Regions from separate parts of the Enterobacter sp. SA197 genome, predicted to be linked through region 1. Evidence: predicted binding sites of a transcription regulator. Region 1 holds the regulator's gene; each other region holds the start of a gene.
What was found. Region 1 encodes Fur, which represses iron uptake genes when iron is present. Its sites were predicted from a motif close to ATAATAATGAGAACNACTATCAA; they were not measured.

Region 1 (10,753 bases):
TGTGCTGTTTGCAGTGGGTGTCGCCTACGGTATGTCCAAAGATAAAGACGGGGCTGCTGCTCTTGCAGGCTTCGTCGGATTCCTGGTATTAACGACGTTGTGTTCGCCAGCCGCCGTCGCCATGATTCAAAAAATCCCGGCCGATCAGGTGCCTGCCGCTTTCGGTAAGATTAAAAACCAATTCGTTGGGATCATGGTGGGTATTATCGCCGCCGAGCTATACAACCGCTTTAGCAGCGTTGAACTGCCAAAAGCGCTCTCCTTCTTTAGTGGTCGTCGTCTCGTACCGATCCTGACCTCGTTCATCATGATCGTTGTTGCCTTTATTCTGATGTATATCTGGCCTGTCGTGTTTAGCGGTCTGGTAGGCTTTGGTGAACATATTCAGAAACTAGGGTCGACGGGTGCGGGCATCTATGCCTTCTTTAACCGCCTGCTAATCCCTGTCGGTCTGCACCATGCGCTGAACTCCGTATTCTGGTTTGATGTTGCGGGTATTAACGATATTCCTAACTTCCTCGGCGGCGCGCAGTCCATTGCTGCAGGTAAAGCTGAAATTGGGATCACGGGTCGTTATCAGGCAGGCTTCTTCCCTATCATGATGTTCGGTCTGCCGGGTGCGGCACTGGCTATTTACCACAGTGCCCGTCCCGAAAACAAAGCCAAAGTGCTGGGTATCATGATGGCGGGTGCGTTTGCCGCCTTCTTCACCGGCATCACCGAACCGCTGGAATTCTCCTTCATGTTCGTGGCACCAGTGCTCTACTTCATCCACGCAGTGCTGACCGGCATTTCCGTATTTATTGCCGCGACCATGCAGTGGATTGCAGGGTTCGGCTTTAGTGCGGGTCTGGTGGATATGGTGCTTTCATCACGTAACCCACTGGCTGTTCACTGGTACATGCTGATTCTGCAAGGCCTGGTCTTCTTCGTTATTTATTATGTGGTGTTCCGTTTCACTATCCAGAAATTCAACCTGCTGACACCGGGCCGTGAACTGGCTGTTACTGGTGACGAAGCAGACGGTCAGGATGTGAATGTAAGCGCGAATGCTGACCAGGATGTTGCCGGTCTGGCTCGTCAGTACATTGCGGCTGTGGGGGGGTCCTCGAACCTGACTGGCATTGATGCCTGTATCACGCGTCTTCGTCTGAACGTTAAAGATTCTGCGTTAGTGGATGAAGCGATGGCGAAACGTCTCGGCGCTACCGGAATTATTCGTCTGAATAAAACCAGCGTGCAGATTATCGTAGGTTTCGTTGCTGAAAAAATTGCCAACGCCATGAAAACCACCGGCAATGTTCCAGCCGCTGACAACGTTGCACCTGCTGCTACAGTTGCACCGGTTAAACCTCAGGCTGTGCCGAATGCGTCCGTGATTGCTGAACTGGTCTCACCCATTACGGGTCAGGTTGTTTCTCTGGATGAAGTGCCAGATGAAGCGTTTGCCAGTAAAGCTGTTGGTGACGGAGTGGCTATCAAACCAACCGATAAAGTGGTGGTATCCCCGGCTGCCGGAACCATCGTAAAAATCTTCAACACTAACCACGCGTTCTGTCTCGAGACGGAGAAAGGAGCGGAGATTGTGGTTCACATGGGCATCGATACCGTAGCGCTGGCTGGACAGGGCTTCTCCCGTCTGGTCGAGGAGGGGGCACAGGTGGTGGCCGGGCAACCTGTCCTGGAAATGGATCTGGATTACCTGAACGCCACAGCACGTTCAATGATAAGTCCGGTGGTATGCAGCAATATTGATGACTTCTCCGGGCTGGTAATTAAAGCTCAGGGCGCCGTTGTTGCAGGTCAAACGCCGCTGTACGACATCAAAGGCTAATCGCGTTTCGTAGTGGTTTTGCCAAAAGCGGCAGAGGACATTTTCTCTGCCGCTTTTTTTTGCATTAACTTGCATAGTCCGTTTTGTATATATTTTCCGTAAACAAGGGTTGTCTGGAAGACCCGCTTATAAGATCATGTTCCGTTATACGTTGTTTACGCTTTGAGGAATCTACGATGAGTGAGGCTGAAGCCCGCCCGACTAATTTTATTCGTCAGATCATTGACGAAGATCTTGCTACCGGTAAGCACAATTCCGTTTGCACCCGTTTCCCGCCTGAACCGAACGGCTACCTGCATATCGGCCACGCGAAATCTATCTGCCTTAATTTTGGTATCGCGCAAGACTATAACGGGCAATGCAATCTGCGTTTCGATGACACGAACCCGGTGAAGGAAGATATCGAATACGTTGACTCCATCAAAAATGACGTAGAGTGGCTGGGTTTCCACTGGTCTGGTGATGTGCGTTACTCCTCGGACTACTTTGATCAACTGCATCAGTATGCGGTTGAGCTGATCACCAAAGGTCTTGCCTTTGTTGATGAACTCTCAGCAGACGAGATCCGCGAGTATCGCGGTTCGCTTACCGCGCCTGGCAAAAATAGTCCATTCCGCGACCGGAGTGTTGAAGAGAACCTTGCCCTGTTTGAAAAGATGCGGGCTGGTGGCTTTGAAGAAGGTAAAGCTTGCCTGCGCGCCAAAATTGATATGGCTTCCCCCTTTATTGTGTTGCGCGATCCGGTGCTGTACCGCATCAAATTTGCGGAACACCATCAGACAGGTAACAAGTGGTGCATATATCCGATGTACGACTTTACCCACTGCATCAGTGATGCGCTGGAAGGCATTACGCATTCTCTGTGCACGCTGGAATTCCAGGATAACCGTCGCTTGTACGACTGGGTGCTGGACAACATTTCTATTCCGGTTCACCCGCGCCAGTATGAATTTTCGCGCCTGAATCTGGAATACACCGTAATGTCAAAACGTAAGCTGAACCTGCTGGTGACGGACAAACATGTTGAAGGCTGGGATGACCCGCGTATGCCGACCATCTCCGGGCTGCGTCGCCGTGGTTACACCGCCGGATCCATCCGTGAATTCTGCAAACGTATTGGCGTGACGAAGCAGGACAACACCATTGAGATGGCTTCGCTGGAATCCTGCATCCGTGAAGATCTTAACGAAAACGCGCCGCGCGCGATGGCAGTAATCGATCCGGTTAAACTGGTTATCGAAAACTACCCGCAGGGTGGGAGCGAAATTGTCACCATGCTTAATCATCCGAACAAACCGGAAATGGGCAGTCGGGAAGTACCCTTCAGCGGTGAAATCTGGATCGATCGCGCCGATTTTCGCGAAGAAGCTAATAAACAGTACAAGCGACTGGTGATGGGCAAAGAAGTGCGTCTGCGCAACGCCTACGTGGTAAAAGCTGAACGCGTTGAGAAGGACGCCGAAGGCAATATCACCACTATTTTCTGCACCTATGATGCTGACACTCTGAGCAAAGATCCGGCAGATGGTCGCAAGGTAAAAGGCGTGGTTCACTGGGTCAGCGCTGCGCACGCGCTTCCGGTAGAAATTCGTCTGTATGACCGTTTATTCAGCGTCCCGAACCCGGGTGCTGCTGAAGACTTCCTGTCGGTGATGAATCCGGAATCCCTGGTCATTAAACAGGGTTATGCGGAGCCATCCCTGCAGGCCGCAGAAGCGGGTAAAGCTTATCAGTTCGAACGTGAAGGTTATTTCTGTCTCGATAACCGCTACGCCACGGCACAGAAACTGGTCTTTAACCGCACGGTTGGTCTTCGTGATACCTGGGCGAAAGTCGGCGAATAATTGCAGCTAATCTCATGAACGCCGCTTTGTGCGGCGTTTTTTTATTCTATAACGACGCTGTTATTACTGAACGTAAATAATGGTTTGTGGTTGACCTGAAAAATTGTTTTAATTTTATTATTTTCTATTTTCATTTTTAGCAATTTTTTTAGTGAGCCCTTTCTTCTCTCAATAATATTTCTAATCCTCTTCCTCTATTCAAGAAATATGTGTCCCTTGTCATATTCTTGGTTTTCTTTCTGGCAAATAACTTGATCCTGATAGTCGGTAAAAATAACCTTGATTCGTGGTGTGAAAGAAGTTTGCAGCCACACTTTGCCATTTTTTTATGCTTATTTTCTTGCTGCCTGCCTTTGCACAGCATTTTTGTATTTAGTCAAAGAGGAACAATTATGATCGCGTTTACCGCTAAACGTAAGGCGATAGCATTAGCTATTGTCGGTACAACAACACTATCAGCTTTAATAGCACCCCCGGTGGCCAGGGCCGCAGGGTTTGTTGAAGATTCTACACTTACTGGCGGTGTCTATTACTGGCAGCGTGAACGCGACCGTAAAGATGTCACTGATGGTAATAAATATAAAACCAATCTGGCGCATTCTACCTGGAATACCAATCTCGATTTCCAGTCTGGTTATGCAGCAGATATGTTTGGTTTCGACGTTGCGGCATTTGCAGCTATTGAAATGGCCGAATCTTCAGGTAGCGCACATCCTAATGAAATGGCGTTTTCTAACAGCCATAAGGTCTATGATGAAGACTGGGCTGGAGACCGAAGTGGGGCAAGTCTCTATACTGCTGCGGCAAAATTTAAGTACGGGCCGTTATGGGCCAGAGCGGGCTATATCCAGCCCACCGGTCAGACGCTACTGGCGTCCAACTGGAGTTTTATGCCGGGTACGTATCAAGGTACGGAAATTGGCGTAAATCTCGACTATGAAGATTGCGGTACCCTGAGTTTCTCCTATATGTGGGCCAATGAATATAAGGCCCCCTGGTATAACGAAACCGATAATTTTTACCAGAATGATGGCGTGAGTAAAATTGATTATGTCCACTCCATTGGCGCGCAATATGATTTTAAAAATGATTTCATTTTAGAAGCGGCATTTGGACAGGCACAGGGCTATGTAGATCAGTACTTCGCGAAAGCCAGTTATAAATTTGATATTGCTGGGAGTCCGCTGTCTACAAGCTATCAGTTCTACAGCTCACGTGATAAAGCATCTAATCACACTATCAATGATATTTATGATGGTACGGCCTGGTTACAGGCGCTGACCTTTAATTATGCCGCAGGGCCCGTTGATTTACGTCTGGAGGGCACATGGGTAAAAGCGGACGGCCGGCAGGGAAATTTCAACTCACGTATGACACCACTTTATGGCTCGTCAAATGGCCGACTGGATATCTGGTGGGATAATCGTTCTGACTTTAACGCCCATAATGAAAAAGCGGTATTTGTTGGCGCTATGTATGATTTGAAAGATTTAAATCTTCCGGGCTGGGCGGTAGGTGCCTCATATGTTTATGGCTGGGATGCCAAACCATCCAACGTTTCGTCTGGCGATAAATACTATAAGGCCGGCAATTCAATTAAGGAATCCGCTTACAGCCTGGATGTGGTTTATACCCTGCAGGACGGCATGGCGAAAGGCACATTATTTAAGCTGCACTTTACCCAGTTCGATAATCACTCCGATATTCCAAGCTGGGGTGGGGGTTACAACAACATCTTCCAGGATGAGCGCGACGTGAAATTTATCGTCATTGCACCTTTTACGATTTTCTGAGGCGAGGGTAGGGCAACATGAATAAAAGTATAATGACTCTGTTTATGGTTCTGGGGCTTACCGCCTGCGTACAGCAACCTCAGGCGCCGAAAGAAGATATGCGTTTGAGAGCGGCTTATAGTGCCTGTATTAATACTGCAGAAGGTTCATCGGAAAAACTTGAAGCCTGCCGTAGCGTGCTGGAAGTGCTGAAGTCAGAAAAGGCGCATCAACAATTTGCCCACGAAGAGTCGGTACGCACCCTGGATTATCAGCAGTGCCTTGAAGCCACCCATACGGGGAATGGTCAGGCGGTAAAAGCCAACTGCGATCGTATCTGGCAGGAAATTCGTAGCAACAATACGCAGTAGCCACCCAGGGTAAACCAATAAAAAAGCCAACCTTCAGGTTGGCTTTTTACGTTTACGGAAGATTACTTAGCAATCTCGTGGGCGTTTTCATCGCTGCGGCAGTCGCCTTCAGCGCAATGGCCGTAGAGGTACAGGCTATGGTTCGTCAGGCGAATGCCGTGTTGGGAGGCAATTTCACGCTGCCGGGCTTCAATGGAGTCATCACTGAATTCAATCACTTTGCCACAGTCGAGGCAAATCAGGTGGTCATGGTGATGCTGCTGAGTCAGTTCAAAGACAGATTTGCCGCCTTCGAAATTATGGCGGGTTACGATCCCGGCATCATCAAACTGGTTCAGTACACGGTAAACCGTTGCCAGCCCGATCTCTTCGCCCATATCGATAAGGCGCTTATATAAATCTTCCGCACTGACATGATGGTTGTCCGGCTCCTGAAGCACTTCCAGGATTTTCAAGCGAGGAAGCGTGACTTTCAGGCCGGCCTTCTTTAATGCGGTATTGTTGTCAGTCATGCGGAATCTGTCCTGTTGCTAAACGATTCGCTTCCGGGGAGGGAAGCTACAAGGAATGCTCTGGGAAATGCGTCTCATTATAGAACTGCCATGTCTAAATGAAAACTGCAAGTCCTCAAGTAAAGTAAGCGTATAAAACGTGGTAGCGCCAACAAAGTCATGCGGTATCCGTTTCAACCAGGCCATATTGTACAGTGCTGGCGGCAAAAGTTAAAAAAATGTAGCAATTATTTCCATTGGTTTTAACTATCAATAAGGCGCAACATGTAGATTGCGCCATATACTGTCAGGCATTAATAATTGCGGTAAGGTTCAGCTCTTCAGAAATCTGTTTCACCCATTTTTCGACGCGACCCGCGGTGAGCTCCGGTTGACGATCTTCATCAATAGCCAGACCTACAAAGTGATCATCGTCAGCAAGGCCTTTGGACGCTTCAAAATGGTAACCTTCTGTCGGCCAGTGACCAACGATGACCGCGCCGCGCGGTTCGATGATGTCACGGATAGTCCCCAGTGCATCACAGAAGTATTCGGCATAATCTTCCTGGTCACCGCAACCAAAAAGGGCAACCAGCTTTCCATTGAAATCAATCTCTTCCAGCGTCGGGAAAAAGTCGTCCCAGTCACACTGTGCTTCGCCGTAATACCAGGTTGGAATACCCAGCAACAGAATATCGTAACCTTCCAGATCTTCTTTGCTGCTCTTCGCAATATCGTGAACATCCGCAACATCTTTACCAAGCTGCGCCTGAATCATTTTTGCGATGTTTTCGGTATTACCGGTGTCGCTGCCGAAAAAAATGCCAGTGATTGCCATGAGTAAAATAACCTCTTGAAACTTAATGATATGGTGGTGGCGTTTAGCCCACGGATAAGGGCAATCATAGCAGATAGGAGAAGCGCGCGGAAACTGCAATCGCCTCGGACTGCACTCTCTGCTACATGAAAGCGTTAATCAGACGAAGATTCAGAGTAATCAATGCTGTTCAGCGCTTTGAGCTGTTCCAGCAACATCTCTTCAATGAGTTCACTGCGGCTCATTTGACGCGCGTCTGCCAGGGCATTCAGTGCGTCCACTGCCTCAGCATTTATTTTCAATTCGACGCGTTTAAGCCCACGAAATTTATCGCGTTTAAGCTGGTTACGCTTGTTAATGCGTAATTGCTCGTCGCGAGAGAGCGGATTGGTTTTGGGACGTCCCGGGCGACGCTCATTCGCGAACAGATCTAGTGTCGTGCGGTCCGTTTGTTCTTTAGCCATGGTTTAAGGATACTACGGGAAGTACAAGCAATCGGGTCATTGCCCGGGCTGATTAGCGCGCCATCATACATCAGCGATGCAGGGACGCCAACGCCCGGGCGCGTTATGGCGACCGGTCGCCGGGTTTTTAATCAGTTCGTCTTTTCAGAGAGATAACGGCGGATGGCGCGTAAAACGGCATCTGGCTTTTCTGCATGTACCCAGTGCCCCGCGCCCGCAATGACATGCGCCTTCGCCTGAGGAAACTGGCTGAGTAACGCCTGCCGGTACTGCTCAGTCACATAAGGGGAGTTACCGCCGGGAATGAAAAGAGCGGGGTGGTTCCAGGCCGGAACGGCTTCCCAACCCACAATATGCGGATACTCTTCCCATAATACGGGAACGTTAAATCGCCACTGGCCCTCACTAAAAGATTTCAGAAGAAACTGAATAACGCCCTCTTCATCAATTACCGTGCGCATCACGGCCGCTGCTTGCTGGCGCGTGGTGACCTTTGCATCCGTTACGGCATTGATGGCGGCGAAAATCTCGTCATGGCGACGTACAGCGTAATCGACAGGGGCAATATCAATAGCCACCAGCCCGTCAATACGTTCCGGCGCAATCGCCGTTAATGCCATCACCGCTTTGCCGCCCATGGAGTGGCCGATGAAGGTAGCGCGTTCGATACCCTGCGCGTCCAGTGTCTCGACCAGATCCTGCGCCATTGCCGGATAATTCATCGTGTCGGAACGGTCAGACTGCCCGTGATTACGCATATCCACTTGCAGAATATCATGATCAAGGACGAGGTCGCGGGCAAGGATACCCAGGTTGTCAAGGCTGCCAAACAGGCCATGAACCAGGACGATGGGAGAATTGTTGTGCGATTGTTGTGCAGTTTGCGCTCGGGTATTCAATTTCATGGCAAAGTTCTTTTTTTCGCTCTTTCGGATTAGGGTATTATGTTGAACATTCTGCCGCCCGGCTGCAAGGTTCAGAGGTAATCTAACTTAGCCGCCACTCAGGTTAAGCGCTATCCGCTGTTGAGATTTGACTCTATAATCTCAATAACTTGTATTCAGATAAGACACTGCACTGGATTAAAATGAAAACGATTGAAGTTGATGATGAACTCTACAGTTATATTGCCAGCCACACGAAGCATATTGGTGAGAGCGCATCCGACATTTTACGGCGCATGTTGAAATTTTCCGCCTCCTCTCAACCTGCTGCCACGCTGACCGCCGCTGCAAAAGAAACCCCTGTTACACCGAAGGTTGAAGAGACTAAACCGACGAACACCGCGAAGGACAGGGTGCGTGCCGTGCGCGAGCTTCTGCTTTCGGATGAATACGCTGAACAGAAAAAAGCGGTTAACCGTTTCATGCTGGTGCTGTCTACACTCTATTCTCTGGACAATAAAGCCTTTGCAGAATCCACTGAGTCTCTGCACGGGCGGACCCGCGTATACTTTGCGTCTGACGAACAAACCTTGTTGCAAAATGGCACGCAGACTAAGCCAAAACAGGTGCCAGACACGCCATACTGGGTCATCACCAACACTAATACGGGTCGTAAATGCAGCATGATCGAACACATCATGCAGTCAATGCAGTTCCCGGCGGAATTGATTGAAAAGGTTTGCGGCACAATTTAATCCTTGCATAAGAAGGACCAGGCAATGGCTAACCATGAACGTGCAGGTCAACCTGCGCAGCAGAGCGATTTGATCAACGTCGCCCAACTTACCGCCCAGTACTACGTGCTGAAGCCGGAAGTGGGTAACGCTGAACATGCGGTAAAATTTGGTACATCAGGCCACCGTGGCAGTGCGTGGCGCCACAGCTTTAACGAGCCTCATATTCTGGCGATTGCTCAGGCGATTGCTGAAGAGCGCGCTAAAAACGGCATCACCGGGCCATGCTACGTGGGTAAAGATACCCATGCTTTGTCTGAACCTGCGTTCATCTCCGTGCTTGAAGTGCTGGCAGCAAATGGCGTTGACCTCATTGTGCAGGAAAACAACGGCTTTACGCCTACGCCGGCCGTCTCAAACGCCATCCTGGTCCACAACAAAAACGGCGGCGCGCTGGCAGACGGTATTGTTATCACCCCCTCACACAACCCGCCGGAAGATGGTGGCATCAAATACAACCCACCTAACGGCGGCCCGGCAGATACAAACGTTACCAAAGTGGTAGAAGATCGTGCTAACGCGCTACTGGCTGACGGTCTGAAAGGCGTGAAACGCATTTCGCTGGATGCCGCGCTCGCTTCCGGTCATGTAAAAGAACAGGATCTGGTTCAGCCATTTATCGAAGGGCTGGCGGAGATCGTTGATATGGCGGCGATTCAGAAAGCCGGTCTGAAGCTGGGCGTTGATCCGCTTGGTGGCTCCGGTATCGAATACTGGAAACGCATCGCCGACTTCTACAAACTTGATCTGACCCTCGTGAACGATCAGGTTGATCAGACGTTCCGCTTTATGCACCTCGACAAAGACGGTGTGATCCGCATGGACTGCTCCTCTGAAAGTGCGATGGCGGGGCTTCTGGCGCTGCGCGACAAGTTTGACCTGGCCTTCGCCAACGACCCTGACTATGACCGCCACGGCATTGTTACCCCGGCTGGTCTGATGAACCCCAACCACTATCTGGCGGTGGCGATCAACTACCTGTTCCAGCATCGTCCGCAGTGGGGCAAAGAGGTGGCAGTAGGTAAAACGCTGGTCTCCTCGGCGATGATTGACCGTGTGGTCAACGACCTTGGCCGTAAGCTGGTGGAAGTGCCGGTGGGCTTTAAATGGTTCGTAGATGGTCTGTTTGACGGAAGCTTCGGCTTTGGCGGGGAAGAGAGCGCGGGGGCATCCTTCCTGCGCTTTGACGGCACGCCCTGGTCAACTGACAAAGACGGTATCATCATGTGCCTGCTGGCAGCAGAGATCACGGCCGTTACCGGCAAAAACCCACAGCAGCACTATGACGAACTGGCCGAGCGCTTCGGTGCGCCGAGTTACAATCGTCTGGGGGCCAGCGCCACTTCTGCACAGAAAGCCGCGCTGTCTAAGCTTTCTCCGGAGATGGTCAGCGCCAGCACGCTGGCAGGCGACCCAATCACCGCGCGCCTGACGGCGGCACCGGGCAATGGTGCTTCTATTGGGGGCCTGAAAGTGATGACC
Region 2 (10,753 bases), 590 kb from region 1:
GCTAACAACCTGTTCATTTTTAGTAACCGGAATAGCGACCGGGTAACCCGCACGGCGATTAAGCGCCTTCTCAATTGATGCTCTGTCTGCCCCTCCCTGTTCAATAGCCCCACTAAGCGTGGCAGAGAACGCGATAGGCAGCGTCTGCGGATCCTCTTCCAGCGTCTGCGACAGTGGCCGGTGAACTTCAATGTAGTGACGACCGTCCGGCTCCACGGCATATTTCACCGGCTCATTGACGATAGCGACACGCGTGCCCGTTGAAACCTGCGAAAACAGGGTTTCGATGTCTGCCGCATTCATTCGCATACAACCCGAGCTTGCGCGCAGCCCAATGCTGTCCGGCGCATTGGTGCCATGAATCAGGTACTCACCATTTCCGATACCCAGGCGCAACGCAAAGCGTCCCAGCGGGTTGTTTGGCCCGGCTGGCACAACCGGTGGCAGCGTGATGCCGTTGGCCAGTGAACGCGCCCGGATTCCGGCCGTTGGGGTCCAGGTAGGATTCGGGATCTTCTGGCTCACACGCGTGATGCTGACGGGGGTTTCAAGCCCCTGCTGCCCGATGCCCAACGGGAAGACCTGTACAATGTTCTTACCCGGTGGATAGTAATAGAGCCGCAGTTCAGCAAGGTTTACGACTATCCCGTCCCGCGGTGTATCCGGCAGGAGCATCTGCGAAGGTATAGTCACCACCGTACCCGGCCCCGGAACCGGCGCAATAGTGTTATTGGCGGCCAGTATCAGCATCGCCCCGGTATCAAAGCGACGAGCGATAGCCTGAAGATTTTTATCTCCTGCCTGCACGGTGTAGGTCTGGTTTTGCCCGATGAGTCGACTGCCTTCAGGAGGAAGGGGATAATCTACGGCCCAGGCGTTCTGAATGGCGCTGTACGCGCCGATAAGACTTATTATGAGTAGAGACGCGCGTTTCATGCTAATACTCCTGTATTCACGGCAGAGGCCGAATGCTGAAAAACCAGCGAGGCAGTTAAACCACCTCGCGTCACAGGATGAAAGCTGTCTTTGAAGTTTAGCTAATGTTGGCCGCTTTGTTGCGTATCGCGCGAATCATTGCTTCAAGCCCTTGCGAACGCGAAGGCGTGAGGTGTTGAGTCAGGGACATTTGTTCAAACCAGGGACGCACATCAAAGGCCTGAATATCCTGCGGCGTCATCTGTTGATAAAGAATGAACACGACCGCTATCAGCCCTTTTACAATGGCCGCGTCGCTGTCTCCGGCCAGTTCAATGACACCATTCTCATTACGGTGCATCACAATCCACACCTGGCTTTGACAACCCTGAATAATGTTTTCCGGGTTATGTGCGCTTTCTTCCAGGGGGGCTAATCGTTGGCCCAGTTCAATAATATAAAGATACTTCTCTTCCCAGTTGGCGCAACGCCCAAAATTTCGCAGGAGCTTTTCTCTGTCCGGTAATACAGCCATTTTCGCCTCTCTTAGCCCAGCAACTGATGAATACGTTTCAGGCCAGCCACCAGACGATCCACCTCTTCTTCCGTGTTGTACATCACAAGCGATGCGCGGCACATCGCCGGTACGTTGTAAAAGTCCATCAACGGCATCGCACAATGGTGTCCTGTACGCACGGCAACACCATAATTATCCAGGAAACTCCCGACATCATAAGCGTGGTGTTTGCCAAGATTGAACGCAATTACCCCCAGCCGGTGCGCGGGACCGTACACCTTAAGGTCTGGTACCTCCTGGAGTGCCTTTAACGCATAATCCATCAGCGATTGCTCGTAACGGGCGATATTCTCCAGACCCAGTGCGCTGACATACTCAATAGCGGCACCCAGTCCAATAATCCCGGCGGTATTGGGGGTTCCGGCTTCAAAACGCCACGGCGCTTTAGCGTAGGTCGTCCCTTTGGTAAGGCTGACGGTTGCGATCATCGCCCCGCCACCTTCCCACGGTGGCATAGCCTGCAGGATAGCGTCCTTAACATACAAAACGCCAATGCCGGTAGGCCCGTACAGTTTATGCCCGGAGAAGACGTAAAAGTCGCAATCCAGGGCCTGAACATCAATCTGGTGATGCATTACCGCCTGGGCGCCATCCACCAGCACTTTCGCGCCATACTCATGGGCAAGGGCAGTCATTTCAGCAACCGGGTTCTCCGTGCCAAGCACGTTTGAAACCTGCGTGATTGCCAGCAGCCGGGTACGCTCATCAAAGAGACCTCGCAGAGTATCCAGTTGCAGCGTGCCGTCCTGGTTAAGGGGGATGACGCGCAGTTGTGCGCCCACGCGCTCACACAACATCTGCCACGGCACAATATTCGCGTGATGCTCCATGGCGCTGATGATGATGTTATCGCCGGCCCCGACCTGGCTCTCACCCCAGCTATTGGCTACCAGGTTTATCCCTTCGGTAGTACCACGGACAAACACCAGCTCTTCCGGCAACCGCGCATTGACGAAGGCCGCAATCTGTTCACGCACCTTTTCCATACGCTGGGTGGCTTCAGCGCTGAGCGTATGGATGCCCCGGTGAACAGCAGCATAGCCCTGGCGGTAAAACTCCGCTTCGGCATCAATGACCTGCGCAGGTTTTTGCGCACTTGCGGCGCTGTCAAGGTACGCCAGCGGCACGCCATTAACCTCACGCGTCAGAACTGGAAAGTCGGCGCGTACGCTGTCAACGGAAATACTCATGCTATGCCTCCCGCAAGGCGTTGCCCGATACGGGCCAGCACCTGCTGCCTGAGCACCTCATCGCTGACGGCTTCGGTAAGCTCAGCGGCAAAGGCGTAAATAATCATCTGTTGAGCGGCCTGCGCATCAATACCGCGTGAGCGCAGATAGAACATCTGCTCATCATCAATGCGGCCGATGGTCGCCCCGTGACTGCATTTCACATCATCCGCATAAATTTCAAGCTGCGGCTTGGTATCGACTTCTGAAAGACGGCCCAGCAGCAGATTGTTGTTGGTCATCTGCCCGTCAGTTTTCAGCGCATGCTGCGCTACGTTAATGAGACCATTAAAGACCGCACGGCCCTTATCATTCACGATAGTTTTGTGAAGCTGGCGACTGTTGCAATACCCCTTGTTATGCTCAAGCCAGGTGCGGGTATCGCATACTTCGGATTTGACGGGCATTGCCAGACTGTTCATGCGCAGCGTGGTGTTTTTCGCCATTGAGCTGAGTGCTGGTGTTGTGACGCAGCACCGCACTGCCCAGCAGAAAACTGTGGCTGTCCGCTGATGCATCCTCTGCCAGACGAATGTCGTTATGGGCAAAGTGGTAGCTTTGCGGGTTCTCAAACGCCATTTTAAAATGGTGCAACTGCGCGTTCGCCGCCACGTCCATCGTAAAGCGGGCTCCGGTAAAGTGGCGCTGAGGGTTAAGACTGACGTAATGTTCGTACACGGTCGCCTCTGCCCCTTCCGCCAGCGAAATGTGGTGACGGTAGTGCGCAGTGTTCATCTCTTCGCCATCCACCCCTTGCGTTATATGCATCAGCAATAAGGTTTTAGCCGGACGCTGGTTGCGCGCTACCCGGATATGGGTCACCGTCTGCGCCAGACTCTCTGTCAGGTGCAGGAAAACATCCGGCTGAACGGGTGCAGCAAGCGGCTGACGGTCCTCGTTAATGGCTATCTCAAAGCCTGAGCCAGAAGTGTCATCGCTCAGCTCAGCATTGAAATAACCATCAACAAAGACCAGCCGCAACGCCTCCACTGGCAGAGCCAGCGCGGAGCATTCAGCCTCCGTCAGCGATCCGCTGCGGCTCACAAAGGCGTGATTGAGTAGCCCGTCGAGTGGGGTATATTTCCAGTTTTCATGCTTGCGGGTCGGCAAGCCCAGGCGCAAGAGCTGTTGAAAATGCTGCGAAGCCTCTTCAGACCGCGCGCCACCCTGCGCTTCAAAGAGGTGGTGCCACTGTTGCAGTGCGTTACTGCTGTTCGGTAAGCCAGCCATACCCCTGCTCCTCCAGTTGCTTAACCAGCGTGAAATCACCGGATTTGACGATACGGCCCTGATACAACACGTGCACGAAGTCTGGCTTGATGTAGTCCAGAATACGCTGATAGTGGGTGACAATGATAAATGAGCGCTGCGCATCGCGAAGCGAGTTCACCCCATCAGCCACGATTTTCAACGCATCAATGTCCAGACCCGAGTCAGTTTCATCAAGGATGCACAGATTCGGCTCCAGCACCGCCATCTGCAGGATGTCGTTACGCTTTTTCTCGCCGCCCGAAAAACCCACGTTGACCGAGCGGGTCAGCAAATCTTCCGGCATTTTAAGCAGCTTGATTTTCTCTTCCATCAAATCCTGGAAGTCGAACCGATCCAGTTCATCCTGATTACGGTATTTGCGCACGGCATTAAGCGCGGTTTGCAGGAAAAACTGATTACTGACACCAGGGATCTCCACCGGGTACTGGAAGGCCATGAATACCCCTTCACCGGCTCTCTCTTCAGGGGAGAGCGCCAGTAAATCTTTACCGTGGTACTCCACGCTTCCGCCGGTGACTTCGTAATCTTCACGACCGGCAAGCGTGGCCGACAGCGTACTTTTACCAGAGCCATTTGGCCCCATGATGGCGTGCACTTCCCCCGGGCGAACCTCCAGGCTCAGGCCCCGCAGAATCTCTTTATCTTCAACGCTAACCTGCAGGTCTTTAATACTTAACATGTTTGTTCCTTAATCCTTAACCGACGCTGTGTTCAAGGCTGATAGCCAGCAGTTTTTGCGCTTCAACGGCAAACTCCAGTGGCAGCTCGGAGAATACGTCCTTACAGAAGCCATTGACGATCATCGAAATGGCGTCGTCCTCACTGATGCCACGCTGCAGGCAGTAGAACAGCTGGTCTTCCCCAATACGTGATGTGGTTGCTTCGTGCTCCAGTTGGGCCGTATTGTTCCGACACTCAACGTAGGGGAAGGTATGTGCGCCACAATCCGGGCCTATCAGCATTGAGTCACACTGGGTAAAGTTACGGGCATTGGTGGCACCAGGCATGATTTTCACCAGGCCACGGTAGCTGTTCTGGCTCTTACCGGCAGAGATCCCCTTGGAGATGATGGTCGATTTGGTATTTTTACCAATGTGGATCATTTTGGTCCCGGTATCCGCCTGCTGGTGACCACTGGTCAGCGCAACCGAGAAAAATTCACCGATGGAGTTATCGCCCCGAAGGATACAGCTGGGGTACTTCCACGTGATAGCCGAGCCGGTTTCCGACTGAGTCCACGACATTTTGCTGTTTTCACCTTCGCAAAGCGCACGCTTGGTAACGAAGTTCAGAATGCCGCCGGTGTTGTTATCACCCGGGAACCAGTTTTGCACGGTTGAATATTTCACCTCCGCGTCGCGATGGATGATCACTTCCACCACCGCCGCATGGAGCTGATAACTGTCTCGTACGGGCGCAGAACAGCCTTCGATATAGCTTACGTAGCTGCCTTCATCGGCCACCAGTATGGTGCGCTCAAACTGCCCGGTTTTTTCCGCATTGATGCGAAAATAGGTGGACAGTTCCATCGGGCACCGTACTCCCTTGGGTATGTAAATAAATGTGCCATCAGACGCCACGGCAGCGTTCAGGGCGGCGAAGAAGTTGTCGTTTGAGGGAACAACCGTACCCAGATATTTCTTCACCAGTTCCGGATGATCGTGGATGGCTTCGCCGAACGAGCAGAAAATAATCCCCTGCTCAGACAGTTTTTCCCGGTATGTTGTCGCCACAGAAACCGAGTCAAAAATAGCGTCAACCGCCACTTCTCTCCCTTCACGTACCGGCACGCCGAGCTGATTAAAGGCCTCTTCCACCTCTTCTGTAAGCCAGGCATTGGCATTGGTTTGCTGCACAGCGCCAGGCTGCGAGGCGCAGGAATCATCGCAACTGCCGCAGGAGGGTGCGGAGTAGTAACTGTAATCCTGATAGTCCAGCTTGTCGTAGTGGGCTTTAAGCCAGTGCGGTTCGTCCATTTCAAGCCAGGCGCGGAAGGCGTTAAGGCGGAACTCCAGCATCCATTCAGGTTCATTACGTTTAGCTGATATGGCGCGCACAACCTCTTCGTTAATGCCTTTCGCCAGTTCATCAGTGTTCAGCCGGGTGAAAAAACCCTCTTTATAGTTGAGGTTCCCGGTCCAGGTTTTGACATCGTCAGTTGCTTCAGTATTACGAGACATAGTACCGCCTATACCCCAAAGCTTTCGCCGCAGCCACATTCGTTCTGCGCTTTAGGGTTATTGAATTTGAACAGCTGGTTTAACCCTTCCCGCACGTAATCCACTTCGGTGCCGTCGATAAACGGCATAGCCTGAAGCGGCACATAGAGCCGGGCGCCCTCATTTTCAAAGAGCAGATCATCTTTTGCAGGTTCACTGACCGTATCCAGCACGTAACCAAAGCCTGCACAACCGGTTTGCTTGATACCCAGTCTTACGCCAAGCAGTTCGGGCTGCTTTTGCATCAGTGCGCGAATATGTTCAGCCGCCGCTGGCGTCATGGTGAGGCCACGCCAGCTAAAGTCGGCCGGATTAAAAGTTTCTGATTGCGTTACCATGGGACTACCTCATGTCATAAAGCCTGAAAGGCATAACACTATGTTAGTGATAATGATTCTCACTTCAACCTCTATTCCGAAGGGTTATTCATGCTTTGCCCGTAATTTAAACCTCTGTATTAAGCATAGACCCTCCGGTGAGGCTTAACAGACATGTGAAGAATTGTTTAACAGACTGATAATTAATAGCTAATCATTAATGGGGCGGGCAAAAAGCAAAAACAAGTGAAGATGTATAGGCAATACCTATTTTTAGAATAGGCAGATAAAAATAGCGGGTGGGAAGAGCGTCAGCGCAGATAAAGGAGAACTGGATCACACTCTGAGAGTGTGTGGAGCGCGCCGGAACCCCTTCTGGACGAAGGGGATAAGCGTAACGCAGCGTATTTAGTGGGATTTCTTGCAGCCAAGCGGCTTAAAAATTCGCGTCGTTGAGGCGGGGTTATGCACTAACTTTTCAATAGCACGTCGCGGACGACTGACTAACTCACCGCCACAATTTGGGCACTGCATCCCGAGTCCTGAGGCACATTCGCGGCAAAATGTGCATTCAAATGAGCAGATGACGGCATCTTCACAGTCGCCCGGTAAATCGGTATCGCAGCATTCACATCCCGGTCTTAATTCGAGCATCGTCTGCACCTCAAGGTTGGTATGAGAAGGGGCAGCAAAAGAAATAGCAGATTTATTCCCATGCGAGAAGCGAAATCCGACCTGCCCCAACGCTGAGTTGCGCCAGAGAATTTTCTCCTCTCCCCCGTGGTCAGGATTGCAGCGTTGCCAGACGGGCAGCGAAGCCGACAAACAATAAACCAATGAGCGAATTGCCCAGTTTTGCCAGACGCTTTTTCGTCTTCACCAGTTGGGTAACGTAGGAGCCTGATACGATCAAAAAGCTGAAATAACAGATGCTAATCATCTCAAGCGTTACGCCGAGAATAAAAAAGGACATCCCGGGGTTTACGTAATGAATATCAATGAACTGTACAAAAAAAGAGACGTAAAACAGGATGGCTTTCGGGTTTGTGAGACTCAGAATCAGAGAGCGTCTGAAGATGTCTCCCTTCTGGATCTCGTGCTCCTCGCCGGCTGCGGCCCGACGAAACAGCGTACTGTAGAGCATTTTCAGCCCGAGCCAGAGCAGATAGATAGCGCCAAGATAGCGGACAATATTAAACAGTACCGGCGTTGTCTTAATCAGCGTAGCGACTCCGGCATAAGCGAGAAACATCAAAATAGCGTCGCCAAGAAAAACCCCTGTCGCCGCAACATAGCCATGTTTAAGCCCACCCGCGATGCTGGTTTTAAGCACAAAAAAGGTATTAGGGCCGGGCACCAGAATAATAAAGATGGCGCCAATGAAATAGGACCAGAAGCTAATCACACCATATTCGGCAAACACTTTTCCTCCTTGAACAACCTTCAGGGTTTTAACGGCGCGCCTATGCTACATAAAGCCAGAGCAATAAAAAAGCCCGCCGCAGCGAGCTTTATGGACAATGACCATCGGGAGATTAGTGATGGAGCATCTCGTCTACGACATCCTCTTTTTTTAACTGGTAAGGGTAGTACGTTGGCCAGTTGTCCATCTCTTCAAGCAGTGCAGCCTGAGAGGTGCTACCCATGAAAATATGGTAGTGGGCCGATTTACGTGGCGCGATGGTGTGATCGCTGAACTGCACGAATTTTGGTGCTTTACTGTTTGCATCCTTACATTCGAACAGGTAACGAACCCCCTTCTTACCGGAGGTATAGGTCAAAATTTTATAACCGGCATAATCGTACTTACAGCTGCTGACGTTCTCGCCAACATGGAATTCCATTATCCCATTCTCAATGCCAATGGTATCCACCTCAGTGGCATACCCTTTGCGATAGTAGGCTTTGATTGCATCAAAGGATTTACTTTTGTCTTTCTCCGCTTTCTTTTTAAAGACCGGATCGAGGTCGCCGCTTACCAGATACGGATAGACGGACTGCCATACACCGTCCCAGTCGGACAGTTTGCGATCCTTCACATCCGCATTATCAAACTCCCCTTCTGAGGCTTTCAGCTCTTTCTCAGTTAGCGGCACACCATGCGAATGATGTCCGTGAGAAAGTGCCTGACCACTTACCAGAAGTGCACTCAATGCGATGGCTAATTTTCCGAAATGACGTACCAAGATAAAACCCTCTTCCCGAGAAATGAGAGCAGAATGTTATATTATAACATTTCAATGATCAATATCTTGTTACAAGGCATTTATATGAGTGATGTCTGACTGGCAAGAGAAGTGATTCATGCTATAACCAGATGGTCATGTTTTAACCAACGCAGCCATTCCCAAGAGGCCTATTACATGTCTATTGCAAAAGCCCATAGCTTAAATCAGGCGTATCAACTGCTAAATTCTGGTAAGCAAAGAGAAGTAGAACTGGCATTTGATGTTGATGCGGATACCTTTTTTCAGCTTTCCGCTGAATATTGCGAGCAGGGTGCGAAAATCACCCGCCACGACAACCATTTCGTTATCCGGCGTAAAGGGCTGGCGATCCCCGCGCTCGACTAGTAGCAGCGGCCAGGGGCCGATGTATTCAGACTGGCGGTTGTACGCAGGTTAGCGATAATGCGCTGCCAGGTCTGAGGGAAACCTGACCGGCGCTGCTGGCAGCGCATTACGCAGTGGAGCGATGAAGTGGTTTCCTGGCCTGTCCAGTCCGCCTCTGCGGACTGGATGGCGTCATTCAGAGGTACAAAGACACTTCACCCAGGGGACGGGTTTTGAAGCGGCGATGGATCCAGAGGTACTGTTCAGGGGCTCGCAGAATTTCTCGTTCAATGATCTTATTTATGTACCGGGCGGCTTCGTGCTCATCCCGTGCGGGATAGTCGGTCAGGGCTCTGCCGATATGCAACTGGTAGCCGGAGCGATCGGCCTTACGAATCATCGTCACGGTCAACATGCTCGCACCTGAGAGGCGCGACAGGACATAGGTACCGTTAGTGGTGGCGGCGTCAGGTACGGAAAAGAACGGTGCAAATGTACTGCCCTTACGACCATAGTCCTGATCCGGCGCAAACCAGACGGCTTCCCCTTTTTTCAGTTCATTCACCAGGCCCTTAAGATTACGGCGGTCAATCATCGACTTGTTCGAGCGCATACGCCCCCGGGTCTGAACCCACTCCATCAGAGGATTGTTGTGTGGTCGGTAGGTCGCCATCATAGGCTGGCAGAGCCCCATCACCCGTCCGCCCAGCTCAAGAGACATGAAGTGCACGCCAACGACCATGACCCCTTTATGGCTCGCCTGCGCCTGCACCAGATTCTGATAGCCCTCAACATCAAACCAGCGACGCACACGGCTGTCGGGCCAGAACCAGGCCATACCCGTTTCAAATAACCCCATGCCCAGCGACATGAAGTTTTTTTCAATCATCGCTTCCCGTATTTCCGGTGTCATATCCGGGAAACATAACTCGAGGTTACGGCGGGCAATACGCTCACGGCGTTTCAGAAAGCGGCGGGAAAATTTACCGATGGTTTCTCCCAGACGGGATAAAACCGGATAAGGCAGTTGCACGAGCAACCAGAGCAGACCTAACCCGGCCCAGGTTACCCAATGACGCGGGTGCAAGAACGCCAGTTTGAATGAACTACGCATAATATTTACCTTAATACATGAGGATGTAGCGCTTAAGGAAAAAAAATGAATCACTTCATCCAGTCTTTATGCGTTACAGCATTTGGCTTTTTCTGACACCGAGATGGTGAGTTAAACCGCACACACTATACCATGAGGGTCGAGGAAAAGATGTAAAGAATGATGAATAAAATATGAACATTTACGTCAAATCAGGAATACCTGTAACGCAGTAATGTAATAGATTCATTTAAAAAATTATTAACACACGTTTATCAAAATGAATATATGTGAATTCTCACCTCCCTTTTTTATCTCGCACCCGGCTACATTGTTTGACGCCACCGGAATAACAGGCCGGACAGCATTCAGCCATCCCCACCGCCGGGGTGGTGCAGTTTGCAACGACTACTTTTATTGCACCTGCGCCACATCATTGAACGGGGTTACACATCAAGCGTAAAGGTTTACCCTTCATTGTTAAATGACGAATAACGTTGTCCGCGCAAATAAATGCTGATACCTGTTGATAACTGAGCATGTTTTAAAGTTTATGAGATTTACTATTCTCTTCATGAC
Region 3 (10,753 bases), 110 kb from region 1:
CTGAGTGTCAACCGCAGCGCAATGTACTCTCAACGCTAGGGCTTGCATCCCACCCCCGCAACGATGAAAATGAGAAGCATTAACCTCAATAAAAACAGGATGCGAGTCGTGACACTCCCTTTGATATGCCGTAAGCCCCTTATCATGCTGCTCATTTTTATTTCCGGGATGGCCTCAGCGATGGCCGCCGACTGGCCCCGTCAGGTGACTGACAGCAAAGGAAGCCACACCCTTGAACAAAAGCCGCTGCGTATCGTCTCCACCAGCGTTACGCTAACCGGTTCGTTGCTCGCCATTGATGCACCGGTGATTGCCAGCGGCGCGACCACGCCAAATAACCGTTTTGCTGATGACCAGGGGTTTCTGCGTCAATGGAGCGATGTGGCGAAAAAGCGCCATGTCGCACGTATGTATATTGGTGAGCCCAATGCCGAAGCCGTAGCCGCGCAGATGCCGGATCTTATCCTCATCAGTGCGACCGGTGGCGACTCTGCGCTCGCGCTGTATGACCAGCTCTCCGCCATCGCGCCTACGCTTGTCATCAACTACGACGACAAGAGCTGGCAGGCGCTGTTGACCCAACTGGGCACCCTTACCGGGCAGGAGAAACAAGCCGCCGTGCGTATTGCCGAATTCCATCAGCAACTGAGCGACGTCAAAGCGAAAATGACGCTCCCGCCGCAGCCCGTCACCGCGCTGGTCTATAACCCTGGTGCGCATAGCGCCAACCTCTGGACCCAGGACTCTGCGCAGGGTCAGTTGCTGGCGCAACTGGGCTTCACGCTCGCCACGCTGCCAGAAGGTCTCAACACCAGCAAAAGCCAGGGCAAGCGCCATGACATCGTGCAACTGGGCGGCGAAAACCTCGCCAGCGGCCTCAACGGCGAAGCGCTGTTCCTCTTCGCCAGTGACCAGAAAGATGCCGATGCACTCTCTGCCAACCCGCTGCTTTCTCACCTGACCGCAGTACAGAACAAACGGGTCTATGCGCTGGGGTCAGAAACTTTCCGTCTGGATTACTACAGCGCCACCCGCGTGTTACAGCGCCTGTCTGCGTTGTTTGGCTAATGCACCTAAGAAACCGAAGGCTGCTGCCGGAAACGGCGCAGCTCGCGTAAGACCAGCATCAATATTGCCCCAACCATTGCCAGCGCGAAGCCACTGCTGCTGGCCGAAGCAGCCGGGGTCATTATCACCCCTAACCCCCCTAACAGCGCCGCGCCGATGGCATCACCGGTAACGTTCTGCGCCGTCCATAATCCATTAATGCGCCCGAGCATCGCCTCCGGCGTTTGCGTCTGAATCAACGTGTACTGCAACAGCGAACTGATGGCGCTCAGCCAGCCAAACAGCACCAGGAACAGCGCGCCCAACGCCCAGTGCGGCATCAGGCTAAATAGCCCGATGGCGATAAATGCCCCCACGCTCGACCCCAGCATCAGCAGGCCAGGACGCAGTGGATGCGCCAGTCGCCCGCTGGTTAACGCCCCTGCCGCTGCCCCGAGCGGGATAGCGGCATACAGAAGACCAATCTGTGCCGCGGACATCTGCCACTGGATTGCCAGCGCCGGGTATAGCACGCGCACCGCGCTTGCCATTGTGAGCAGGCCGCCGAGCAGCGCGATGCCGCCAATCAGCGGGCTACTGAGCAGAAAACGAAAACCGGCCACCAGCGAGGCCAGCGGATGTTCACGCGCCTGAGGCGGCGGTGGCAACAGCGGCAAACCGAGCAGTGGGATCAGGGTGATAAACGACCCCGCCGCCGCGAGGCCGTAGTTCCAGGCAACACCGCCGGTTGCCAGCAGTAAGCCACCGCACATCGGGGAGATAACCGAGCCAAGACGCACCGTCAGCATTGTGATGGCGCCGGCCTGCATTAAGTTTTCACGCCCGACCAGCGCGGGGGTTGCCGCCAGCAGCGCCGTCACGCCGAGAGAGGCGAAGAAGCCATCCCAGAGTCCAAGCAGGTAAATCGCCAGCAGCGAAGGTTCCGGCATCAGCGCGTTGAGCCATAAGCCAATAAAGCCCACGCCGCAGGTGCTGCGGGCAATCAGTATCAGTTTTTTTCGCTCATAGCGGTCCGCCAGCACGCCGCCGGTCATCAGGCCGACAAACATGGCGCTGCCGGTGAGGGTGACGGCGAGTCCCACCTGCCAGCTTGAATGGGTCATCGCCTGAATCTGTACCGGCACGGCAACGCCCAACAGACCCAGCGATAAAATCGAGATAAAACGGGCAAGAAACACCGCGCGAAAGGCCGGGTGTGTTCGTAAAAGGCTGACGTTCAGCAGCCAGGATTGTCGGTTCATTACAACGCCTTAACGCGAACTTTTTTTATCCATTCCAGAGCGTGCATGGTAACATATACAAACAAGATCGATAACGATAATTACTATCATTATCAAGTCAGGAAAGTATTATGTCGTTCTCCCGTTCCCGGACGCGCGTGTTTACCGTCGTCGGGTTATTGCTGTTGCTGGTACTGGCAATGGCCCTCAGCCTCTTCCTTGGCGCAAAAGCCATGTCCCCGGATGTGGTGCTGGATGCCCTCGCAGGCACCTGCCAGAGTGCTGACTGCACCATTATTCGTGACGCCCGCTTGCCGCGAACGCTGGCTGGTTTACTGGCCGGTGGCGCGCTCGGCATTGCCGGGGCGTTAATGCAAACCCTCACCCGTAACCCCCTTGCTGACCCTGGTCTGCTGGGTGTTAACTCCGGCGCCAGCTTCGCTATTGTGGTCGGTGCCGCACTGTTTGGTGCCGCCTCGCCGGTGGAACAACTGGGGCTGGCGTTTTGTGGTGCTTTCACCGCCTCGCTGCTGGTGGCCTTCACCGGCAGCGCGGGCGGCGGGCAGTTAAGTCCGGTGCGTCTGACGCTGGCAGGCGTGGCCCTGGCGGCGGTGCTCGAAGGGTTGTCCAGTGGTATTTCGTTGCTCAATGCGGATGTTTATGACCAGTTGCGTTTCTGGCAGGCCGGTTCGCTGGATATTCGTACCCTGCAAACGCTCAGGATTGTGCTGATCCCGGTGCTGCTGGCGGCGGGTGCGGCACTGCTGTCAAGCCGCGCCCTGAACAGCCTGAGCCTCGGTAATGACACCGCCACGGCCCTCGGCAGTAAAGTCGCCCGGACGCAGCTGCTGGGCCTGATTGCCATCACCGTGCTGTGCGGTAGCGCCACGGCGGTGGTCGGGCCGATTGCCTTTATCGGGCTGATGATGCCGCATCTGGCACGCTGGCTGGTGGGTGCCGATCACCGCTGGTCTTTGCCGGTTACGCTGATTGCCACGCCGACGTTACTGCTGTTTGCCGACATTCTGGGCCGCTTTCTGGTGCCGGGGGAACTGCGTGTCTCGGTGGTCAGCGCCTTTATCGGCGCGCCGGTGTTGATTGTGCTGGTACGACGCATTCGTGGAGGTGGCCTGTGATCGCCCCTTCCCGTCGTCTGGTTTTCAGTTGTGTGGCAATGTGCCTGATGTGCCTTGCGCTGGCGGTCTGGGGGCTACGCAGCGGTGCGGTGATGCTCAGCGTCGGGCAGGTGATTGACGCCCTTGGCGGCACCGCTCCCCGCGCCATGCAGTTGGTGGTGACTGAATGGCGCCTGCCGCGCGTGTTTATTGCACTGCTGGTGGGGGCCGCGCTGGGTATCAGCGGAGCGATCTTTCAGTCGCTGATGCGTAACCCTCTTGGCAGCCCGGATGTTATGGGCTTTAACACCGGTGCCTGGAGCGGTGTGCTGGTGGCGATGGTGTTTTATGGTCAGGATTTAACGGCAATTGCGCTGGCGGCGCTGGGCGGTGGCATCATCACCTCGATCATTGTCTGGCTGCTGGCATGGCGCAACGGTATTGAAACCTTCAGGCTTATCATCGTCGGCATCGGGGTCCGGGCCATGCTGGTGGCCTTCAATACCTGGCTGTTAATGCATGCCTCCCTGGAGACCGCCCTCTCCGCAGGTCTGTGGAACGCCGGCTCGCTCAACGGCCTGACCTGGGCGAAAACCCTGCCTTCGGTGCCAGTGATTATCCTGATGTTTGTTTTTGCGGCCCTGCTTTCTCGCCGCCTGCGGCTGCTGGAGATGGGTGATGACAGCGCCTGCGCGCTGGGGGTGAATGTAGAACGCTCTCGCCTGCTGCTGATGCTGGTGGCAGTGGTGTTGACCGCATCATCAACGGCGGTGGCCGGGCCCATCTCCTTTATCGCTCTGGTCGCGCCGCACATCGCCCGCCGTCTCAGCGCCACCGCGCGCTGGGGGCTTACCCAGTCGGCGCTCTGTGGGGCGTTACTGCTGTTACTGGCAGATATCTGCGCCCAGCAGTTGTTTATCCCTTATCAGTTACCCGTGGGCGTCGTCACCGTCAGCCTCGGTGGCATTTACCTTATCGCCTTGTTGATTCAGGAGTCCCGCAAAAAATGATCGATACAGCAGCCCGTTTGCGCGGCGAAGCCCTAACCCTGGGCTACGGTAAGAAAATTGTCGCCACTGAGTTGAGTGTCGCCATTCCCGATGGGCATTTCACTGCCATTATCGGCCCCAACGGCTGCGGGAAATCGACGCTGCTGCGCACCCTGAGCCGCCTGATGACGCCGGAACAGGGCCATGTCTATCTTGATGGCGAGCAGATCCAGCGCTTTGCCAGCAAAGAGGTAGCGCGTCGCGTCGGGCTGCTGGCGCAGAATGCGACGACGCCGGGAGATATTACCGTGCAGGAGCTGGTGGCCCGCGGACGTTATCCGCATCAGCCGCTGTTTACCCGCTGGCGTAAGGAAGATGAAGAGGCCGTTAAGCGTGCCATGCGGGCAACGGGGGTGGACACGCTGGCGACCCAGAGTGTGGATACCCTTTCCGGTGGTCAGCGCCAGCGTGCATGGATTGCGATGGTACTGGCGCAGGAGACTGCCATTATGCTGCTCGATGAGCCGACCACCTGGCTCGACATCAGTTATCAGATTGATGTGCTGGAGCTGCTGAGCGATCTCAACCGCGAGCAGGGGTATACGCTCGCGGCGGTGTTGCATGATTTGAATCAGGCCTGCCGGTATGCCACCCATCTGATTGCGCTGCGCGACGGTAAGATTGTGGCGCAGGGTGCGCCGAAGGAAATCGTGACGCCGGAGCTGATTGAAGCGGTGTACGGGCTGCGTTGTTTGATTATTGAGGATCCAGTGGCCCATACGCCGCTGGTGGTGCCGCTGGGGAAATACGCCGGGTGAGGTTTGCCGGGCGTTTGCCCCCTCACCCTCACGGTTTGCAGCGAAAACATTGCTCAATGAGAATAAAACAGTCACCGCGATGACAGGGTCCGGCTGAAAATCGATGAGGCGTTGACGGCTGACCGGGGCCGCCCGCAGGGAAGCGGGCGGAGGGGATAGCCTACAGGGATGTAGGCTGGTCCCCGACCCGATAGTCAGACGACATAAGACGAATGCACCGCGCCAGCGGCGATTTTCCTGGCCGGGAGCCCGGGTTGCAAGGGTGGTGGCGGTGAACCACCCTTGCACGTTCACGGGTTCTGGTGTGACAGAAAAGCAAGGAACATAAGGTGAACGGAAATACCCTCAGCGCCGCATGTTGCCCCTAACCATGATACGTTGCCCTCACCCCAACAACTCCCGCAGTACCGGGCCTATGGATTCAAACGCCTGTGGCGAAATAATGTCCACATGTGCGCAATCCTGACGGTACACCTCCAGCTCATCCACCCACGGGGACCAGGCGTGTTGCGGATCCATCCCTTGCGGCAGTGTCCGCTCTGCCACAAACAGTGTGGCTTTCCCGGCAAAATGGGTACTGTGAGCGGTGCTCAGCAGGCGAACCGCATCTCCGTAGTTGCCTTCAATGGTGGCAAACATCTCGTCTGAGCCCTGCCCTTGCCGGGCGGCGATAAACGCCTCGCGCTCGCGCGCAATCTCTGCCAGTACTTCCGGGTCCAGACCGTTGGCCTCTTTTTCAGACCAGTTTTGCGTCTCCGGCGGCCAGGTGTCCAGCAGACCCAAAAATGCCACCGTTTCGCCCCGCGCCCGCAGTCGCGCCGCAATCCCCTGCGCCAGCGTTCCGCCGAGGGAGTAGCCGAACAGGTGGTAAGGTCCGTGCGGTTGCTGTGCCAGCAGCGTCGCCAGATGGTGCTCACACACGTCATCCAGGGTCGCCGCCTGCTGCATGGGTCCTTCCGGGCGCGGCGACTGAATGCCGGTAATCGACCAGCGCGGCGAGAGATAACGCGCCAGCACGCTGAACTGCCAGGCAAAACCGGATGCAGGATGGAAGCAGAACAGCGTCGGGCCGCTCCCTTCGCGCAACGGCAGCAGGGTTTCCAGTCCCATACGACTGTCGACACTGTCCTGCGTTACCAGCAGCGCCAGCTTTTCCACCGTGGAGGCGACCATGATCTGCCCCGGCGTCACATGGCGCTCAAAGGTTTTACTGAGCAGTGCCGCGAGCCGCATCGCCAGCAACGAGTGACCGCCGAGGGCGAAGAAGTCGGCCTGCGCATCCTGCACCTCGCAGCCAAGCAGCGCCGAGAACGCGCCTGCAACCTGAGTTTCTGCCCCTTCACGCACCGGGCGGGCATCCTGCTGACGCACTGGCGTGGGCAGCGGCAGCGCCTTACGGTCCAGTTTGCCATTGGCACTGAGCGGCAGCTCACTCAGTTGCAGCAGGACCACTGGCACCATATGTGCCGGAAGCTGCTGCGTCAGCCTCTCGCGAAGTGCGGTGACATCGAGCGGCAGACCGGAGTCAGACACCACATACCCCACCAGCTGGCGCGCATCGCCCTCCCCTGCCACGGCCTGATTCAACACGCAGGCGTGGGTAACCCCCTGCGCCACATCCGGCAGCGTCATCAGCGCCCGGTCGATTTCACCCAGTTCAATACGCTGGCCGCGAATTTTAAGCTGGTCGTCACTGCGACCGAGGTACTCCACCGCGCCGTCGTTCAGCCAGCGCGCCACGTCCCCGGTGCGGTACATTCGCTCGCCCGCCGCAAAGGGATCGGCGATAAAGCGGCTGGCGGTGAGATCCGGCCTGCCGAGGTAGCCCTGCGCCAGCTGAATGCCCGTGAGGTAAAGATCCCCGGCCACACCTGGCGGAACCGGCTGCATCATGCCATCGAGAATACGCAGTCCCGTGTTCCAAACCGGAAAACCAATCGGCACGCTAGTGCCCGTCACCGCCGCCAGCGTCTCGCCGTGGGCCGGATACCAGCTCACGTCGACCGCCGCTTCGGTCGGCCCGTACAGATTGTGCAACGGTGCGTGTGTCAGCGCTTCCCACTCGCGGCACAGCGCGGCTGGCAACGCTTCGCCGCTACAGAACACCTTGTTCAGCGTATGACAGGTTTCCCGTGCGATTGCCGGAGTCAGTGAGGCAACAAAGGCCGCCAGCATCGACGGCACAAAGTGGGTGGTCGTCACGCCAAAGCGGGCGAAGAACTGCTGAAGCGCGAGCGGGTCACGGTGCGCCTCGGGTTCTGCCATCACCAGTTGCGCCCCGGCGATAAAGGGCCACCAGAACTCCCACACCGAGACGTCAAAACTGCACGGCGTTTTCTGCGCCACCACATCCTGCGCGCTCAGCGGGTAGTGGTTTTGCATCCACAACAGACGGTTGACGATGGCGGTCTGCCCGACCATTACCCCTTTCGGGCGACCGGTGGAGCCGGAAGTAAAAATGATATAAGCCGTGTGCTCCGGGCGGGAGAGCGCCAGCGGCGCATCGCCGGACACCGCAAGCGGTGCGCCGTAACACAGGTGCGCCAGGTCTGGAATATCATTGAAGCGGGCAAGCTGATCGTCAGAGGTAATCAGCAGACGCGGTTGCGCATCGTCCAGCATCATCCGCAGGCGCTCGTCCGGGTAACCGGTATCGAGCGGCAGCCAGGCGGCACCGGCCTCCACAATGCCGTGCAGGGCCAGCGTCAGAAATACCGAGCGCGGCAGCGCGACGGCAACGCAGTCGCCCGGCTTCACGCCTTTCTCACGCAACAGGTTTGCCAGAGCGACGACCTGCTCGCGCATTTCACGGTAGCTGAACTGCCAGTGTGCGTCCGCCAGCGCCGGGGCATTCGGGGTTTTCGCGGCCTGCTGCGCCACTAATTCACTCAGCGTGGTCTCCGGCAGCATGATGCCGGTAGCGTTAATGTTCTCAAGCTGACCACTCTCCCGGGCTGAGAGAAGCTGCGCCTCGCCGCAGCGAAGCGCCGGGTTCGCGGCAAACTGGCGGAGTAAATCGTGCAGACGGGCAGTATGCGTGCGCAGCGTGGTCTCTTCATAGCGACTGCGGTTCGCCAGCACCTCCAGCGTCAGGCCACCTGCTTCCTCCGGGAAAAGCGCGATCTCCAGATCGTTAACCGGCCCGGTCGCAAGCGTGTGGGTCTGCCCGGCAATCCCATCCACATCCAGCAGGTAGTCGAACATTTTGACGTTAAAGACCGGGCCAAACAGCGGTTCTTCTCCGGTGGCGCGACCCGCATCGCGCAGGATCTGCTCGGCATCGTAGCGCTGATGACGGCGCATTTTTTTTAGCTGCCCGGCAAGGCTTGCCGCCAGTTCTGCCAGGGTCTGGCTGGCGTCAATGTGTACGCCGAGGGGCAGGACGTTAAGCACCGGTCCGGTGGCGGTAAGGGCGGCGGAACCCATCCGGCGCATAAAGATAAACCCGGCGGCATAGTCCAGTCGACTGCTGAGACGACCAAGCCAGAGGGCCACCAGCGCCAGCGCCAGGTCAGCAGGCTGGCAGGCCGGTGCCGCCTGAGTAAGCCGACGGAACGCGGCGGTATCCAGGGTCATTTTCAGGCGCAGAATATCTGTGGTCGCAGCACGCCCGGGCAGTGGCGCGTCGGATAATGTCCCGGCTGCTGGCAAGGTGCGCTGATGTTCAGACCAGAAGGCTTTATCCCGCTGCCATGCGTCGCTCTCGCGGTAGCGCTGATACTCCTCTACCACCTCTGCAAAAGGGGTAAAAGGCGATGCCGGGTTGGGGGCGCCGTGGCGCATTGCGCGGTAAATGGCGGCAATCTGGCGGGTAATGGCGGGGAAACTGAATCCATCCACCAGTAAATGGTGATAGCGCTGATACCAGTACCAGCGGGTATCACTTACCTGAAGAAGGGCGTGGTGCACTAATGGCCTGCCACCGTCCACGCGCAGGTTTTGCGCCAGATCGGCATTCATCATCGTCAGTGCGGCGGCATGGGGGTCACGCTCAGCGCGCAGATCAACCCGCTGCGGCAGAGGAAAAGTCAGGGACTCATCGACCCACTGCCAGACTTCACCGTCATCTTCGGTAAAACGCATGCGCAGGGTATCTGCCTGCCGCACGCCTTCTGCTATCGCCTGCGCCAGTAAAGGCGCATCCAGTTCGCCGTCCAGCTCCACGTAATGGGCAACGCTCCAGGCGTTGGGCAGCGTGGAGAGTTTTTCTGCCATCCAGATCCCCGGCTGGGCCGCCACTAAAGGCAATCGCGTGGTCATCCGTTTCTCCTTATCAGGCATGGTGCGCCGGGGTTAATGTCTGCCAGCGCTGCGCAAGCCAGTCGGCGCATTCCGCCTGCGATGCCGGCTCGCAAATTACCTGCCAGCCCGGCGGTAACGCACACTGTTGCGGCCACAGGCTGTACTGCTGCTGACTATTTTGCAGAATATAAAATTGCCCCTCGGGGTTATCGAAGGGATTACTGAATTCCATACCTGACTCCTGTCATGAAAAAGTGCGGCTCATTCACCGTGCAGCAGGGGCTGCCAGAGGGTGATAAGCCCCGCCGTCAGTCCACCGCGCCAGCAGAGCGCATCGTGACCGCCGTCAACCTGGCGCCAGACAACGGAAGGCTGTGTACGCTGTAGTTCAGCAAGCAGGGCCTGATTGGCGCGCATAATAAGGGGTTCGCGAACACCTGCCTCCAGCACAATCCGTAAGCCCTGCGCCGAGAGCTCGTCACGTTTGAGTTGCTCAATAAGCAGGCCATCCTCACGACCGCCGCGATGCGGCCACCAGTAAGAACCGGACTGGCTCAGCACACAGCCAAAACGCGCAGGCCAGTGCAGTGCGGCATATAAAGACGCCAGGCCACCAAAGCTCTGACCGGCCACCACCGTGCGATCCGCGCGGTCACTGAAAGGGGCAACGGCGTGGATCTCAGGCAGAAGTTCCTCCTGAACCGCCAGCCAGAAGTCAGGGTTACACGGGAGTTCCCGACTGCGGTGAGCGGTATCTATCACGTCGATAAGCACATAGACGGCAGGGGGAAGTTTGCCCTGCCGGGTTAACGCCGCCAGCGCAGGCCAGACGGGCATACTTTCTGCCCAGAACTGACCATCCAGTAGCACCGCGAGCGGACGTTCAGCGCAGGCGTCCTCGCCGGTGGTAAACACCCACACGCGGCGGTGATTGTGTAAACGTTCACTCTTCCACTCCAGGCAGACCGGCGGCGTAAAGGGCTCCCCGGTTGCATCCCAGCCCGGCTGCTCAGGCGCACCCGGCAAAGAGAGCGGTGAGACCGGATGGCCCCGACCACCGCGCCAGGAATGGGCATTGAGCGGGTCGGCAATGGCATGGGGGAAAAGACTGCGCCAGCCTTCCCGAAGCGCGCTGCGATCCGGGGGAGTCATTTCGGCCTGCGGCGGGAAATCATCGGTGCGTGTGGAGGGAATAAAGCAGTAGGTGCCGCGCCAGCTGGCTTCGAGCGGCGTCTGCCATGTCCAGACATCGGTGCCGGCGATGCGTTGCAAAGACTGAGGCGTAGACTGCTGATGGTGAT

Region 2: a site for Fur is predicted at 6,591-6,613, ahead of sufA (Fe-S cluster assembly scaffold SufA). Genes of this name have one in related genera too.
Region 3: a site for Fur is predicted at 2,383-2,405, ahead of fepD (Fe(3+)-siderophore ABC transporter permease). Genes of this name have one in related genera too.

The regions. Positions count from the first base shown of each region.
Region 1 is NZ_CP096393.1:1,544,137-1,554,889, forward strand. It holds gene nagE (N-acetylglucosamine-specific PTS transporter subunit IIBC) at 1-1,834, shown strand, start outside; gene glnS (glutamine--tRNA ligase) at 2,011-3,678, shown strand; gene chiP (chitoporin ChiP) at 4,071-5,471, shown strand; gene chiQ (ChiQ/YbfN family lipoprotein) at 5,489-5,821, shown strand; gene fur (ferric iron uptake transcriptional regulator) at 5,884-6,333, opposite strand; gene fldA (flavodoxin FldA) at 6,620-7,150, opposite strand; gene ybfE (LexA regulated protein) at 7,285-7,593, opposite strand; gene ybfF (esterase) at 7,725-8,498, opposite strand; gene seqA (replication initiation negative regulator SeqA) at 8,681-9,232, shown strand; gene pgm (phosphoglucomutase (alpha-D-glucose-1,6-bisphosphate-dependent)) at 9,257-10,753, shown strand, end outside.
Region 2 is NZ_CP096393.1:2,133,007-2,143,759, reverse strand. It holds gene ldtE (L,D-transpeptidase LdtE) at 1-936, opposite strand, end outside; gene sufE (cysteine desulfuration protein SufE) at 1,034-1,450, opposite strand; gene sufS (cysteine desulfurase SufS) at 1,462-2,682, opposite strand; partial or broken gene sufD (Fe-S cluster assembly protein SufD) at 2,679-3,951, opposite strand; gene sufC (Fe-S cluster assembly ATPase SufC) at 3,926-4,672, opposite strand; gene sufB (Fe-S cluster assembly protein SufB) at 4,689-6,173, opposite strand; gene sufA (Fe-S cluster assembly scaffold SufA) at 6,182-6,550, opposite strand; gene M1D91_RS09865 (DUF1272 domain-containing protein) at 6,938-7,183, opposite strand; gene leuE (leucine efflux protein LeuE) at 7,314-7,952, opposite strand; gene zinT (metal-binding protein ZinT) at 8,065-8,715, opposite strand; gene M1D91_RS09850 (hypothetical protein) at 8,893-9,102, shown strand; gene lpxP (kdo(2)-lipid IV(A) palmitoleoyltransferase) at 9,278-10,195, opposite strand.
Region 3 is NZ_CP096393.1:1,436,893-1,447,645, reverse strand. It holds gene fepB (Fe2+-enterobactin ABC transporter substrate-binding protein) at 145-1,068, shown strand; gene entS (enterobactin transporter EntS) at 1,074-2,309, opposite strand; gene fepD (Fe(3+)-siderophore ABC transporter permease) at 2,420-3,424, shown strand; gene fepG (iron-enterobactin ABC transporter permease) at 3,421-4,413, shown strand; gene fepC (iron-enterobactin ABC transporter ATP-binding protein) at 4,410-5,210, shown strand; gene entF (enterobactin non-ribosomal peptide synthetase EntF) at 5,595-9,470, opposite strand; gene M1D91_RS06495 (MbtH family protein) at 9,484-9,684, opposite strand; gene fes (enterochelin esterase) at 9,714-10,753, opposite strand, start outside.